3 regions of the Lysinibacillus sp. NPDC094177 genome follow, and region 2 is predicted to be linked to each of the others. Evidence: riboswitches for the same ligand, from Rfam matches in the RefSeq annotation. Region 2 holds a riboswitch; each other region holds the start of a gene.

Region 1 (4,988 bases), on a different contig from region 2:
AGTATGCAATACGTTTATCCATATCGCCACTTTCTTTAACCTCTTCCATTACCGTCAAGTCATTTCCAGCTACCAAGCTATCAAAATTGCTAAAGAAATCCGATTTAAATATTGCAAAAATAGTGTTGATTCCTAACGAAAATACTAATAGTACACCAGCAATTATTAAAGCGGCCCACCTTTTACCATTCATTCCATTCCGCCTCCTCATAACGTAATACGATTGATACCCTAATTTGTTTCATACTTATCGCAATAATAACGTGATCTTATCACGGTGATGAGCCAATACTATTGCTTTAACCTATTCAACCTATAATACATTACCTAATCTCAAAAAAAAAATCAAAGTTCATAAAAAAAGCAGGAACTTTGATTTTCGACATTATTTCCTAGGAAATTAATGATGATTGATGTAATGGACTTTTTCTTGCTCACGTAGTTCGACACGACGAATTTTGCCTGATGTAGTCTTTGGTAGCTCAGTAACAAACTCAATCGCACGAGGATATTTATAAGGTGCTGTTAAAGTTTTCACATGGTTTTGTAATTTTTTAATAAGTACTTCATCACCAACTTCTCCGTCACAGAGCACAACAAATGCCTTTACGAGATTACCACGAATCCCATCCGGACTTGCGACAACGGCAGTTTCTTTCACTGCTGGATGCTTCAGTAAAGCATCTTCTACCTCAAATGGGCCTATCGTATATCCAGACGATATAATGACATCATCCCCACGTCCTTCGAACCAAAAATATCCATCTCCATCTTTATATGCACGATCCCCAGTAATATACCAATCGCCTCTAAATTGTAAATTTGTACGTTCAGGATCGTTTAAATATTTTTTAAATAACGCGGGTGTTTCACAGTGTACAGCAATATCTCCAACTTCTCCAATTGCAACAGGATTTCCAAAATCATCGATAATTTCAACAGTATTACCCGGAGTAGGTTTACCCATTGAGCCCATTCTAGCCTCCATCCCTACCATTGTACCAACAAGTAATGTATTCTCTGTTTGTCCATAGCCATCTCGTACTTGTAGATTAAAGACCTCGGAAAATACTTTGATCACTTCACTATTTAAAGGTTCACCCGCTGACACAGCTTGACGTATTGTACTTAAATTGAAATCATGTAAATTTTCAAGCCCTGCCATAAGACGGTATTCGGTTGGCGTGCAACACAGAATATTAATATTGAATTTTTCAAGCAGTGAAAGGTATGTTGCTGCATCAAAGTGTCCTTTGTAAACAAATGCTGTAGCACCACTTCCTAAAGTAGCTAGAAACGGACTCCAAATCCATTTTTGCCAGCCAGGCGCTGCTGTAGCCCAAACAATGTCACCTTCTTGAACACCTAACCAATTTGGTGCAGTAGTTCGTAAGTGTGCGTAACCCCAGCTATGTGTATGTACCGCTGCCTTCGGATTACCTGTTGTACCACTCGTATATGCTAAAAATGCAATATCTGTACTCTTAGTCGGCGTAATGCTTATGTAGGTTGTTGGTTGGCTTTGCATTTTTTCAAGCAACGGCTGCCAAGGTTCATGTGCATGACCAATGACAAATTGCTGTATTTCTTGTAAATTTTCTACATTATCAAATTGTTCAATATAAGGCTCAAATGCAACGACGCCTTTTGCATCAGCATGATTGATTCGATATTCAATATCCTTAGTTCTTAGCATTTCTGAGCTAGGTATAATGGTTAAACCTGCCTTTAAGGCAGCAATGTACACAATATACGCTTCAACCGATCTCGGTACCATGACTAAAATAACATCACCTTTTTTTAAACCTTGAGATGTAAATACATGTGCTGCCTGATTCGCCTTTTCAAGTAAAGCTGTATATGTTATATACTGAATTTCCTCGTCTTCGTTATAAACTAATAATGCATTTTTTGTAGAATCCTGAGCATATTTTTCAATTTCCTCTGAAATGTTATACCATTCTGGTGCAATTAAATCTTCTCTTCTCATGGCAAATGCCCCCTTTTGTTACGCTTATTATAAAACTCAATTTTTATCTTTTTCAATGGAATACACTCTAATTCAGTAAAGTAGTGACAACTATCATGCTCTGCTATATGGCATCAGTCACGTTTTGGTTCTATTAATTTCAACTTGGAGTAATTATTGCTGTCGCTTCGTTATCACTTCGCTTTCGCACAGAAATCATTTGTTGCTGTCGCTTCGTTATCACTTCGCTTTCGCACAGAAATCATTTGTTGCTGTCGCTTCCCTATAAAAACTTACTATTGAACATGAATGAATAATATGGTACATTTTGGTCAACTAAAAGCATGATTGCAGGGGGACTCATTTAGAGTTGAGAAGGTAAAACCTGACCCTTTGAACCTGTTAGTTAATACTGACGTAGGGAGCAATTCACATCTATTTACTGATGAAAGGCTCTTTTGCGTGTTTTTTCTACACGAAAAAGAGCCTTTTTTGCACGCTTACGTCCATCCAACAAGGAGGACTTAAATTGGTATTTCATACTATCCGCAAACAAAATCCACTTATTCATTGTATTACTAATTATGTTGTGGCTAATTTTCAAGCAAATGGCTTATTAGCAATAGGCGCTTCTCCAGTCATGGCTGATGACAGTCATGAGGTTGAAGAAATGGTCGCAATTGCCTCGGGTTTATTGATAAATATCGGTACCCTTAACGAGCGAATGAAAGAATCAATGTTACTTGCAGGAAAAAAAGCAAATGCTCTTGGCATTCCCGTTATTTTAGATCCTGTTGCAGCAGGTGCAACAACCTACCGGAAACAAACGGTACAGCGACTACTGAAGGAAATTAAATTTTCGGCAATTCGTTGTAATATTGGAGAGCTTGCGGCTATCGCTAATGTAGACTGGCAACAAAAAGGCGTAGATAGCGGTAGTGGTTCAATATCTTTAGAAGTTGAAGCACAGAAAATAGCTCAACTCTACAAATGTATTGTTATTGTGACTGGTGAAAAGGATTTTATTACTGATGGTAAACATCAGCAATGGGTTACAGGTGGCAATTCTCAAATGACAGAAGTTACTGGAACAGGTTGCTTATTGAGTGCAATTTGTTGTGCCTCCTTCGCTGCAGGAGATAAACCATTTGACCAATTGGTAGAAACATTATCGCTTTATAAAAAAGTGGCAGAGCAAGCCACTTCTTCTTCTCAATATATTGGAGATTTTCAAATTGCAGTATTAAATGAACTACATCGCCTTTCCAAGGATGGTGAAGAATGATGCATATTGTAACGACAATTGCTGGTTCAGATAGTGGCGGCGGTGCAGGCATACAGGCTGATTTAAAAACATTTCAGGAATTAAAGGTATTTGGAACGTCTGTTATTACAGCTTTAACAGCCCAGAACACACTTGGCGTATCAGATGTCTTACCAATTGAAGTGAGCTTTATTGAGAAACAACTTAAAGCGCTAATCAAGGATTTTTCAATTAGTGCTGTTAAAACAGGAATGCTGTTTTCCTCCGAAATAATACAATCAATTGCACATATTTTAGCCAAATTAAATATTCCGCTTATTGTAGATCCTGTCATGATTGCAAAAGGTGGCGAAAGCTTATTACAGCAAGAAGCCATTGAGGCAATACGTAGTTATTTACTACCTTTAGCAACAATTGTAACACCGAACATTCCTGAAGCAGAAACCCTTTCAGGAAGGAAAATCAATTCTTTTGTAGATATTAAAGCAGCAGCTCAGGTCTTATTACAAATGGGTGTTCAATGTGTCATTATTAAAGGCGGTCATTTAGAGGATAAATGTTTTGCTATTGATTATGTATTTTTTAAAGATGGTCGGTCATTTTTCATGCAGTCCACTCGTATTGCAACAAAAAATACGCATGGTACAGGCTGCACATTTTCTGCGGCATTAACAGCTTTTCTTGGCCGTGGATTACCTTTAGAAGAAGCCATTGAGGAAGCTAAAAAATTTATTCAATTAGCAATAACTTATGATTTATCTATTGGTAATGGCCATGGTCCAACAAATCATTTTGCTTATCAAAAATATAAGGATTCCTGTGAGGTGATCATTCATGAAACGTGACAATCTACAGTTATATTTTATTATGGGTACCAGTAATGTTTTAAATCATGAGCCAATAAACGTTTTAGAGAAAGCTCTGCAATCTGGAATTACTATGTTTCAATACCGTGAAAAAGGGCCAAATACACTTATTGGGCAAGCCTATGAAAATTTTGCTCGCAAATGTCAAAAGCTCTGTCATCAGTATAATGTTCCATTTATCATCAATGATGATGTAGAGCTAGCTATAAAACTTAGAGCGGATGGTGTTCATATTGGACAAGGGGATTTTCCTGTGTCGATGGTACGTAAAAAAATTGGTAACATGATCCTAGGTGTTTCTGTTCATTCACAAGCTGAATTACAAACTGCTCTACAATACGGTGCTGACTATGTAGGAATTGGTCCAATTTTTCCAACAACTTCTAAAAGCGACGCCAAACCACCTAGTGGAACTGATTTTTTACAGCAAGTTCGGATACAATATCCGGAACTCCCCATCGTTGCAATTGGAGGCATAAACTGCTTGAATGCACATTCGGTATTTAAAGCAGGTGCGGATGGAATAGCAGTTATTTCTGCAATTTGCGAAAGTAAGGATATTTCTAAAACAGTCTCTACATTTAAATCATTTGTAGGATAAAGTGATATGGGAGGACCTAAAGCTTCTCATTTGATACAGATAAATTACTGCCTGTTAATAGGGATAAAAAATAACCAATTTAAACAAACTAAAACCAGTGCCTTTTACGGTCACTGGTTTTAATTTTAATAATTGCTGATTAAGCAATTATTGGTTGCTGTTTGGCATACCTTTTAATTGAGATTCTGCCATTTGTACAAGACGTTTAGTGATTTCACCGCCAACGGAACCGTTAGCACGAGCTGAAGCGTCAGCTCCTAATTGAACACCAAATTCTTGTGCAATTTC
Region 2 (4,988 bases):
ATCCAAAGCTCGTTGGAAAGCTTGACTTCTCATCTTGGGAGGACTTATGGGACCCATCGTTAAAACGTAAAGTCTTTTTAGTAGACGGCGCGCGCGAGGTAATCGGTATGGGCTTAAACAGTCTTGGCTACTCACTCAACTCTTTAAAAAACCAGGAGCTACGTAAAGCTACTGATAAACTAATCACACTGGCACCAAATGTTAAAGCCATTATCGGGGATGAAATTACACCTCTGATGATTAACAACGAAGCAGCTGTGGCACTCACTTGGTCTGGCCAAGCAGCAGATATGCTGTCAGAAAATGAAGATTTAGACTTTGCTGTACCAAAGGAAGGCTCAAACTTATGGTTTGACAATATGGTCATCCCAAAAACTTCAAAAAATATTGATGGTGCACATGCCTTCATTAATTTTATGCTTAAAGCTGAATCCGGTGCTAAAAATGCTAATTATCTAGGCTACTCTACCCCAAATATTGCTGCGATGAAATTAATGGATAAGAAAGTTGTATCTGATGAACGCTTCTATCCTTCTAAAAAACAACGCGAAACATTAGAGGTATATAAAAATCTTGGCCCTGATAATTTAGGCAAATACAATGAGCTGTTTTTAAAATTTAAAATGAGTATTCGATAACCTCTATCAATTATGCCTCGGCATAATTGCGTCAGGAATCGGCTTTGTGCTTAGGCCTGTACGAGGGCCGACACGATGTCGGTCATTTCGGTAATGCCACAGGACGTGGCGTTTTTACCGATGCAGGTCAGTTAGCCGTTATCGCATGGATGCGATGATTTTAGGCTAACATCCCCTAAGAACTCCATTCCGATTCCGTGACATCCTCCGGAGGCTTAACTTATTTCAGCAATGTTTTCTGTAACGAAAGTGAAACGGCAGTTACAAATGTCTTTTGTACCGAAAGCGTAGCGACAGGTACAGATGTTTAGACACCCGCTGAAAAGTAACTTAAACCCCGTATTCATACCAACACCTATAAAAGTAGGCGACTCCTGCTGAAAGAAGTTGAAGCTGTTCTCACTTTATGCTGAGAACAGCTTTTTTTCGTTTAGCTGGAGCTAAGCTTCTGGGGAAAACTGACGTATTTTTCTTTCATTCTAATAGAACTATTAGAATCCCCATAACTTTACTAGTAAATCTCTTATTTCAGACTTCTAGTCAATAGCAAACGTCCAAGCCTTGTGGTAGACTGTAGTATATTTGATTAAAGAAAGGGGTATTCGATGACCCAGCAGAAGTCTAATAAGGCGGCTTTGTATATTTTAATGTTTAATATGTTTATCGCAATGGGGAGTATCGGAATTATTATTCCTGTCATGCCGGAGTATTTAAAACTATTTGGTGCTGCAGGACAAGTACTTGGCATGTTGATTGCAACGTTCGCCTTAGCACAATTCGTATTTTCTCCAATTGCTGGGAATCTTTCGGATCAATATGGTCGAAAAAATCTCATTATTTTCGGCCTTATCGTAACAGGACTTGCACAAATTGGTTTCGGGCTTTCTACAGATGTGTGGATGCTCTTCTTGGCACGCTTTTTAGGTGGCCTCGGCTCTGCATTTGTGGCACCTCCTATCATGGCTTTTGTGGCAGATGTCACAACGTATAAGGAACGAGGAAAAGGTATGGGTATGCTAGGGGCAGCAATGTCCTTTGGGTTTATGATTGGACCAGGTATCGGTGGATTCCTCTCAAAAGTTAGTTTGCATTTTCCATTTTATACTGCTGGATGTGCAGCTATCTTAGCAGCTATTTTATCGTTCTTTTTATTGCCTGCTACAAAACCGAACACAGCGAAAAAAGCGCAAAAGCAGGATAATCTTGCTAAGCAGATGGCCCGTTCAGTCCGAATGCCTTATTTTGTCATGCTGATTATCATGCTTGTATTCTCATTCGGAATTGCTAACTTCCAAACAACATTATCATTATTTGTGACCGACAAGTTTAATTACACACCTACTGATATCGCCATTATATTAGTTGTGGGTGGCGCTTTTGGTGTTGTTGTACAGATGTTTGTTATTACACCGCTGTTTAATCGCTTCGGCGAAATGAAAGTAGTGTTAGTCAATTTATTTATTGCAGCCGTTTCGATTTTCTTAATATTATTCGCATCTGGTTTTGCACTTATTTTAATTGTAGCGACAATCTTCTCTACAGCTACGACATTGATTCGCCCAGCTGTCAACACACTGATTTCAAAGCTTGCTGAAAATGAGCAAGGCTTTGCAGCTGGTCTGAACAATGCGTATATGAGTCTTGGTAATATGATTGGTCCAGCTTTAGCAGGTATATTATTCGATTGGAACATGAACAGTCCTTATATATTCGGGTCTATTGTTTTAATGGCTTGCTTCTTCCTTGCCCTTATTTGGACAATGAAAAAAGCACCACACCTTATGCATCCTGATACAAAATAGTCTGAAAAGTTATTGACTATTTTTAGTAGTATGCTACATTATTTATGAGAAAAATAAATTAATTACCACTAGGGGAGTCTTTAAAAGGCTGAGACGTATATGGTCATATACGGACCCTTTGAACCTGATCTAGTTCACACTAGCGGAGGGAAGTGGCGACACTTGCTTTTTTAATATGTAAAAATGCAGGGCCGCTTCCTATTGTTTTTAGGAAGCGGCTTTTTCACGCTCTAGCGGCGGAACTTCCTAGCTATCGGCGATAACTTATAAAATTTACATTTCAAAGGAGTGGAAATTATGTCAATTCGAAAATTAACAATCATGGCCTTGTTAGTAGCAATTGCCGTAGCAGGTTCTACCTTCGTTTCAATACCAACGGGAATTGCGCGTGCCTACCCTGTACAACATGCCATTAATGTTATTGGCGCCATCATTCTTGGACCAGTGCCTACTGTTATGGTGGCCTTTGTCACAGCCATTATTCGTATTTTAACAGGCACAGGTTCATTATTAGCTATACCCGGTAGTGTTATTGGCGCTTTATGTGCATCTCTTGCCTATAAATACAGTGGCAAGCAATGGCTAGCAGGCATCGGTGAAATGTTTGGAACAGGTATTATTGCCTCACTCATTGCAGTACCTTACGCACATTTATTAATGGGGACATCCGTTGCTGCTTTATTTTTCATGCCAGCTTTTTTAACCTCAAGTACTATTGGTGCTATCTTAGGCATTGTCGTTGCCAGCAATTTGCGTAAAACAGTATTTATAACTAATCTTAATACTCTGCTTAAATAATAATATAGGCATATTAAAAAAACGTTACTTTCTTAATTATTTACCATTAAGAAAATAACGTTTTTTGTTCCAACCTAATTCACCCATACTTCAATGGTAACCCCATTTCATGAGCAATTAATAAAAAGTCCTTTTTACTGATTTCAAAATGACCAAATCTAAATTTATATCCATATTTCGATTTATCTTCTACAAATTCTAAATAATCTAAGATCCTTTTTATTGGTACAGCTTTTGCATCTTTATAAAAGTCTATGTCTCTTCTAAAAGGTATAAAATTTTCTGCCATTTGGAACTCGTATATTCGCTCATCTTTTACTCTTCCAATTGCGGTAAATGCTCTCACAGGCTCATTACTATCAAGACTTTTTTTAGGAGCATAATAAATGATCCAATCTCCCTTTTGCATTCGTTTCAAAGGTCTCTCTTTACCATGACATAGCTGGCTGAATCCTCCCTCAACTCCTTTTTGCACATGATTAAGAGATGCCACACCAATCCAATATTTCGTTTCTCTTTCAGGTATAGGAAGAGGATTTTTATTAGGATATAATGACATAACTTCTGCCTCCTTTTATTTTGGGATCATAATAAATGATTTTATTTTTTCATTTTCAAGAATCAACCTTTCTTCCAAAATCACAGGGTTTGGCAAACCATCCCAAGTAGTTGAAACTGTAGCAATACATTCTGTACCATCACCTTCAATATTTTGGATAGTTAATTTAAAACCTTTCGGCATAGGTGACGTGTAAAAGTTTTGTATTTCTTTTCTTCCTTTAAAAATTTCACCTTTAAAATTTTTTAATTCTCCATGATCCGCATACATGTCAGATAAATCTTGGCCCTCTTCTTGTGCTCTTCTTAGATACTCCTTCATAACCTCTACAGCTTTCATTTCTCATCACGCTTTCTTTTTTATTGATAAGGCTATCAATTATGCCTCAGCATAATTTCGTCCGTATTCGCCGGAGGCTTTAGGCCAACACGAAGTTGGTCACTCAGTCGTTGCCACAGGACGTGGCGTTCTTAGACTGAGTTCCTCTATTTCAGCAGGTTGCTGAAAGAAGTTAAACCCTATTCACGATTTTCATATACTTTTTTCAATATACTTTTCAACAGCTCTTTTTCTTCCAATGAAAGTACGTTTAAAACTTCATTCTCAGAAATCGAAAGGGTCTTCAATAACTCTTCTGCCAAATTTTCACCCTGTTCCGTAAGGCATATTAAATTCTCTCTTCTATTATCTGGATTTTTCTCTCTATAAACATACTTTCTTTCTTCTAGACCATCGATAAAAAAGCGGACACTATTTTTATCCAACTTTAAAATTTGCCCTATTTGAATTTGACTAAGTTTTTTTTCTTTTACAGCAATCATGATCCCGACTTCTCGAGATTTCAATTGAAATTTTCCGCTAATATATTTCTCGAGATTTACCTCTAAATCCTCTGCTAATTTAAAACTTAGAAAACCAAAAGAATTCATTATATTGGTCATATCCGACCCTCCAAATATGTAGTACTTTAAAATGATAGTAATAATTTATTACTATCATTAATTATTACATTCGTTTATATTATTTACAAGGAAAATTTTGCTTATCATAAAAATTCTCTAATTTCACAAGAGTAGGACTCTAAAATTAGCTCATCATCATAACGTGTGATTGAATTCCGTTCCAACTGAACGCTTTGTAGCTGTCGCTTTGCTTTCGCTACAGAGCAAAGCTTCTTGGGGGCGTCCGATG
Region 3 (4,988 bases), on a different contig from region 2:
CTACTTTGCGGAAGTTGAGCAAGCAGCATTTGCACCGTCTAACATTATTCCTGGTGTTAGCTTCTCACCAGACAAAATGTTACAAGGTCGTATCTTTGCATATGCAGATGCTCAACGCTACCGCTTAGGTGTAAACCACTACATGCTTCCTGTAAACGCACCAAAATGCCCATTCCGTTCATTCCACCGCGATGGTGCTATGCGTTTCGATGGCAACCTTGGCTCAACTTTGGGCTATGAACCAAATAGCTACGGCGAATGGGAGCATAACTTAGACTATAAAGAGCCTGAATTACGTATTGATGGTCATGCAGGTATCCACGACTTCCGTGAAGACGACAATAACTACTTCGAGCAGCCAGGTAAATTATTCAACCTAATGACTGCTGAAGAGCAACAACGCCTATTCGAAACTACTGCTAATGATATGGCGTCTGTTGAAGAGTTCATCAAACGTCGTCATATTCTTCACTGCTATTTAGCTGATCCAGCATATGGTGAAGGTGTAGCAAAAGCTATGGGTCTTTCATTAGAAGGTATGGATCTTTCAAACCCATACGTAAAACAACCAACTAACGTTTAATTTTCTATTATTATATTGATATCCAAATCCAACTTTTTACTCCATGCGTAGGGCAACTTCACATGGAGTTTTTTTATCTTAATGACCAAATGAGGTCTCATCATCAAAATGTGTGGCTGATTTCCGTTCCGATTGGGCGCTTTCCAGGAGTCGCCCAGCCTCCACTCCAATCAACTTGTATACATGGGTAGTTTTTAATAAATGTCATCCACCACTTTTGGAGATGAACCAAAATAAGGCTTGTGCCTAATTTAATAGACACAAGCCCGCTCTAATAGTTATTGATAAATTTGACTGCCTGCCTTTTTAAATTCCTCTGCCTTCTCCTGCATACCTTTGTGGATTGCTTCAGTCGTATTTAAGTCTTTTTCTTTTGCATAAGTACGAATATCCTGTGAGATTCTCATACTACAAAACTTAGGTCCACACATTGAACAGAAGTGCGCAGTTTTTGCTCCCTCTGCAGGCAATGTTTCATCATGATATTCAACTGCACGCTCTGGATCAAGCGATAGGTTGAATTGATCGCGCCAGCGAAATTCAAAGCGTGCCTTAGATAGCGCATCATCTCGCTGCTGCGCTCCCGGATGCCCTTTCGCTAAATCAGCCGCGTGTGCAGCAATTTTATACGTAATAACCCCTACACGAACATCCTCACGATTTGGTAAGCCGAGATGCTCTTTAGGTGTCACATAGCATAGCATTGCCGTACCAAACCACCCTATCATCGCAGCACCAATGGCTGATGTAATATGGTCATAGCCAGGAGCAATATCTGTTGTCAGCGGCCCTAAAGTATAGAAAGGAGCTTCCTTACACAACTCTAACTGCTTGTCCATATTTTCTTTAATAAGATGCATTGGTACATGCCCTGGTCCTTCAACCATCACCTGTACATCATGCCTCCAGGCAATTTGCGTTAATTCCCCTAGCGTTTCTAGCTCCGCAAATTGAGCCTCATCATTAGCATCTGCAATAGAACCAGGACGCAAACCGTCACCTAAGGAGAAGGCAACATCATAGGCTTTCATAATTTCACAGATTTCTTCAAAATGTGTATATAAGAAGCTCTCTTGGTGGTGGAATAAACACCACTGTGCCATAATCGAGCCTCCACGAGACACTATGCCTGTTACACGATTAGCTGTTAATGGCACATAGCGTAGCAGTACCCCTGCATGAATCGTGAAGTAATCAACACCTTGCTCAGCCTGCTCAATCAACGTATCACGATACACTTCCCACGTTAAATCCTCTGCCACACCATTTACTTTTTCTAGCGCTTGGTAAATCGGCACCGTTCCTACTGGCACCGCAGCATTACGGATAATCCATTCACGTGTCGTATGAATATGCTTACCAGTCGATAAATCCATAATGTTATCAGCGCCCCAGCGTGTAGCCCACGTCATTTTCTCTACCTCTTCTGCAATAGAGGATGACACCGCTGAATTTCCAATATTAGCGTTAATTTTCACATGGAAGTTACGTCCTATAATCATTGGCTCAGCCTCAGGGTGATTAATATTAGATGGCAAAATAGCACGCCCTGCCGCAATCTCTGAGCGCACAAATTCAGGGTCCATATTTTCGCGAATTGCTACAAATTCCATTTCTGGAGTAATAATTCCCTTTCGCGCATAGTGAAGCTGTGTTACATTTTTACCTTCCTTCGCACGCAAAGGCTTTCTAGATAGATCTGGGAAAACATTTTCTTGAATTCGTGGATCATCAGCATTACGGAATCCATTATCTTCTGGCTTGATAGTGCGACCTTCGTATTCCTCAACGTCATCTCGTTCTTTGATCCATGACCTACGTAAAGCTGGCAATCCCTTCGTAATATCCACCTTATACGTAGGATCAGTGTAAGGGCCACTCGTATCATAAACACGTACTGGCGCATTTTCCTCTTCACCAAAGCTTCCTGTCGTCGGGCTTAGAGCAATTTCACGCATTGGCACTAAAATATCTGATCGAGATCCTTCTACATAAACTTTTTTACTTCCATCAAAATTTGACATAATCGTAATATTCTTGTCGCTAACTGTTGTCATAAACTACTTCGCTCCCTTTTACATTTATACAAGGACCGAATCTAGCTCACCCCAACAAAAACAAAAGCCGAATCCAAAGAAAATTTTGGATCCGGCTAAGAATGTAAAGGTATAGTTATCGCAAATAACATAGAGTGCAATAATGGTTAACTTTCCCACGCTGGTATGAGCCAGATCAGGTCCAAAGGGTCAAGAAACCTCTAAGCGTTTCCCTCTCAGCCTGACTCATCAGACTCCCCTAGTTAATACTATTAAGTTTGATGATAGTGTAGCAGATATTGCTAAGAGATGGAAGCTTGATTTGATTATTTTTGGTTTATCATCAAGAGTTAGCGTCCAGATGAGAACGTGAGCGCGCACTCATCGGATGCCCTCGAGAAAATATGTCTTTGAAGAATTATCGGAACAAAAGCTCATTTTATCGGAACAATTTCAGATTTTATCGGAATATTATCTTGTTTTATCAGAACAATCTCAGTTTTTATCAACAACGGGTGACTCATTCCCTCGTTTTGTTAATAAACTTATACTTGTTAGGTAAACAACAGCTCCGCTACATAAATCACAATCGTCACTGTAATACAGCTCACAATCGTTGAAAATAATACTGTTTGTGCAGCAGTTGCCGATTCTACATCATATTCTAATGCCAGACTAGAGCTATTTCTTGATGTTGGGAACGAACTAGCTATAAAAAGCGATTGCGCCACGACACCATCTAAGCCAAGTGTAAAAATGATAAGTAATGCTACGGCTGGCCCTATGATTAGTCGTGTAAAACAGCTAATGAATACAATCTTATTGAACATAGATTTGATTTCAAGCTGTGATAGTTGTGCCCCTAAAGTTATTAATGCCACAGCGATAAAGCCATCTGCCACATGATCTACCGGAATTCTTATGAACTGCGGAATAGTGATATTAAAATAGTTCATGGCTACACCAATAATAAGTGCATGAATAATAGGCATTTTGAGGAAGTCTTTCACAATAGACATGCCCGATTTTGTTGAAGAAATTAAATTGTATAAGCCGTATGTATAGGTCGTCATATTTTGAAATATCACGAGAATGACCTGAATCGCTACTCCAATCGGCTGCGTCACGAAAATCATTTGCGCGACTGGAATACCATAGTTGCCTGAATTAATAAGGACAACACTATTTTTAAACACTGCAGCCTCTGTTTTTACTAAACCAAGTCCCTTTGCTATAAAATGGCTAAGCACCATTTGACTGCCGATAAAGAGTAAAATAAATAACGCAACTTGTCCAAGTACTGACAGCTCTATACTCGTTTCATATAAATTCACAAAAACAGCTGCTGGCATGAAGCAATATGTAATAAGCTGAGATAGCGCCTTTAAATTAAAACGAAATTTCTTTTGTAAAACTGCACCAAGTACTAGAAGCACTAAAATAGGAGCTACGATTTGGAAGAAAATCATACCGAGATACATCATATCGATGTCCCCCCTTTCCTTTTCTATAGTAGTGCTGTTTTTATGCTCGGTCAATGCACCTCAACGTCATCCCATCACTCCTAACAAGGCATTTTCTCAAAAATGCACAACACTAATCCAATGTCTTTTATCAGAAAATATCTCAAAAGGAAAGACTGCCTCAGATATGAAGCAGTCTTTCTGAAAACGCTATTAGGCAAGCTTAAATCGATTAACGACCTCTTGCAATTCTTTTGAAATCTCATTCATATTATCGATGGATTCTGCAACCTTTTGTAGTTCCGCTTGTTGATCAATAGCAGATGCACTTACCTGTTCTGCTGATGCAGCAGTCTCCTCAGAAATAGCAGAAATACTTTGGATCGCCATAATTGCTTGATTTTTATGGTCTAGCATGTGAGAAAGTTTATTCATTAACTCACTAATTGATGTTGCGATAGAACTAGAAAGCTCACTATTGTCTTTAAATGCAATCTCTGTGCCTTGTACAGACTCATTTTGTGCTTGTATTAAGCCAGCGTTTGAGGTAATGACAGCAACTGTTTGCTGAGAATTTTCAAGAATATTATCCACCGTTTGCTTAATGATCTCTGTTTCATTTCTGGATTGCTCTGCTAGCTTCCGTACTTCTTCAGCGACAACTGCAAAACCTTTACCATGTTCACCAGCCCGAGCAGCTTCTATGCTTGCATTTAAGGCTAATAAATTCGTTTGCTCGGTAATACCTTGAATGGACGCTATAATTTGATTGATATTGGAAATGTTTGACGCTAACGACTCCATTTGCTGTTGAATACGTTCATTCATTGCATTCGTTTCTGAATTACGTTCACGTAAGCTTTCGACTTCTTTCATTCCTTTGTCTGTAGTTGCTTTCGTTTTATC

Evidence for each region. A riboswitch is a leader RNA that binds a small molecule or an ion and turns the genes downstream of it on or off. The one in region 2 is predicted to bind thiamine pyrophosphate.
Region 1: it holds a riboswitch for thiamine pyrophosphate, as region 2 does, so the genes downstream of both, thiM (hydroxyethylthiazole kinase) here and thiW (energy coupling factor transporter S component ThiW) in region 2, are expected to answer to the same signal.
Region 3: it holds a riboswitch for thiamine pyrophosphate, as region 2 does, so the genes downstream of both, thiC (phosphomethylpyrimidine synthase ThiC) here and thiW (energy coupling factor transporter S component ThiW) in region 2, are expected to answer to the same signal.

The regions. Positions count from the first base shown of each region.
Region 1 covers NZ_JBNNTW010000008.1:75,526-80,513, forward strand. The annotation lists gene sppA (signal peptide peptidase SppA) at 1-193, opposite strand, end outside; gene mbcS (acyl-CoA synthetase MbcS) at 401-1,990, opposite strand; TPP riboswitch at 2,312-2,410, shown strand; gene thiM (hydroxyethylthiazole kinase) at 2,499-3,254, shown strand; gene thiD (bifunctional hydroxymethylpyrimidine kinase/phosphomethylpyrimidine kinase) at 3,254-4,078, shown strand; gene thiE (thiamine phosphate synthase) at 4,068-4,700, shown strand; gene ACQKNC_RS14345 (small, acid-soluble spore protein, alpha/beta type) at 4,848-4,988, opposite strand, start outside.
Region 2 covers NZ_JBNNTW010000002.1:124,141-129,128, reverse strand. The annotation lists gene ACQKNC_RS04165 (ABC transporter substrate-binding protein) at 1-638, shown strand, start outside; gene ACQKNC_RS04160 (MFS transporter) at 1,244-2,440, shown strand; TPP riboswitch at 2,501-2,608, shown strand; gene thiW (energy coupling factor transporter S component ThiW) at 2,738-3,238, shown strand; gene ACQKNC_RS04150 (EVE domain-containing protein) at 3,318-3,797, opposite strand; gene ACQKNC_RS04145 (hypothetical protein) at 3,813-4,136, opposite strand; gene ACQKNC_RS04140 (MarR family winged helix-turn-helix transcriptional regulator) at 4,316-4,738, opposite strand.
Region 3 covers NZ_JBNNTW010000013.1:13,342-18,329, forward strand. The annotation lists gene ACQKNC_RS18170 (catalase) at 1-583, shown strand, start outside; gene thiC (phosphomethylpyrimidine synthase ThiC) at 862-2,640, opposite strand; TPP riboswitch at 2,776-2,890, opposite strand; gene ACQKNC_RS18180 (AEC family transporter) at 3,174-4,103, opposite strand; gene ACQKNC_RS18185 (methyl-accepting chemotaxis protein) at 4,296-4,988, opposite strand, start outside.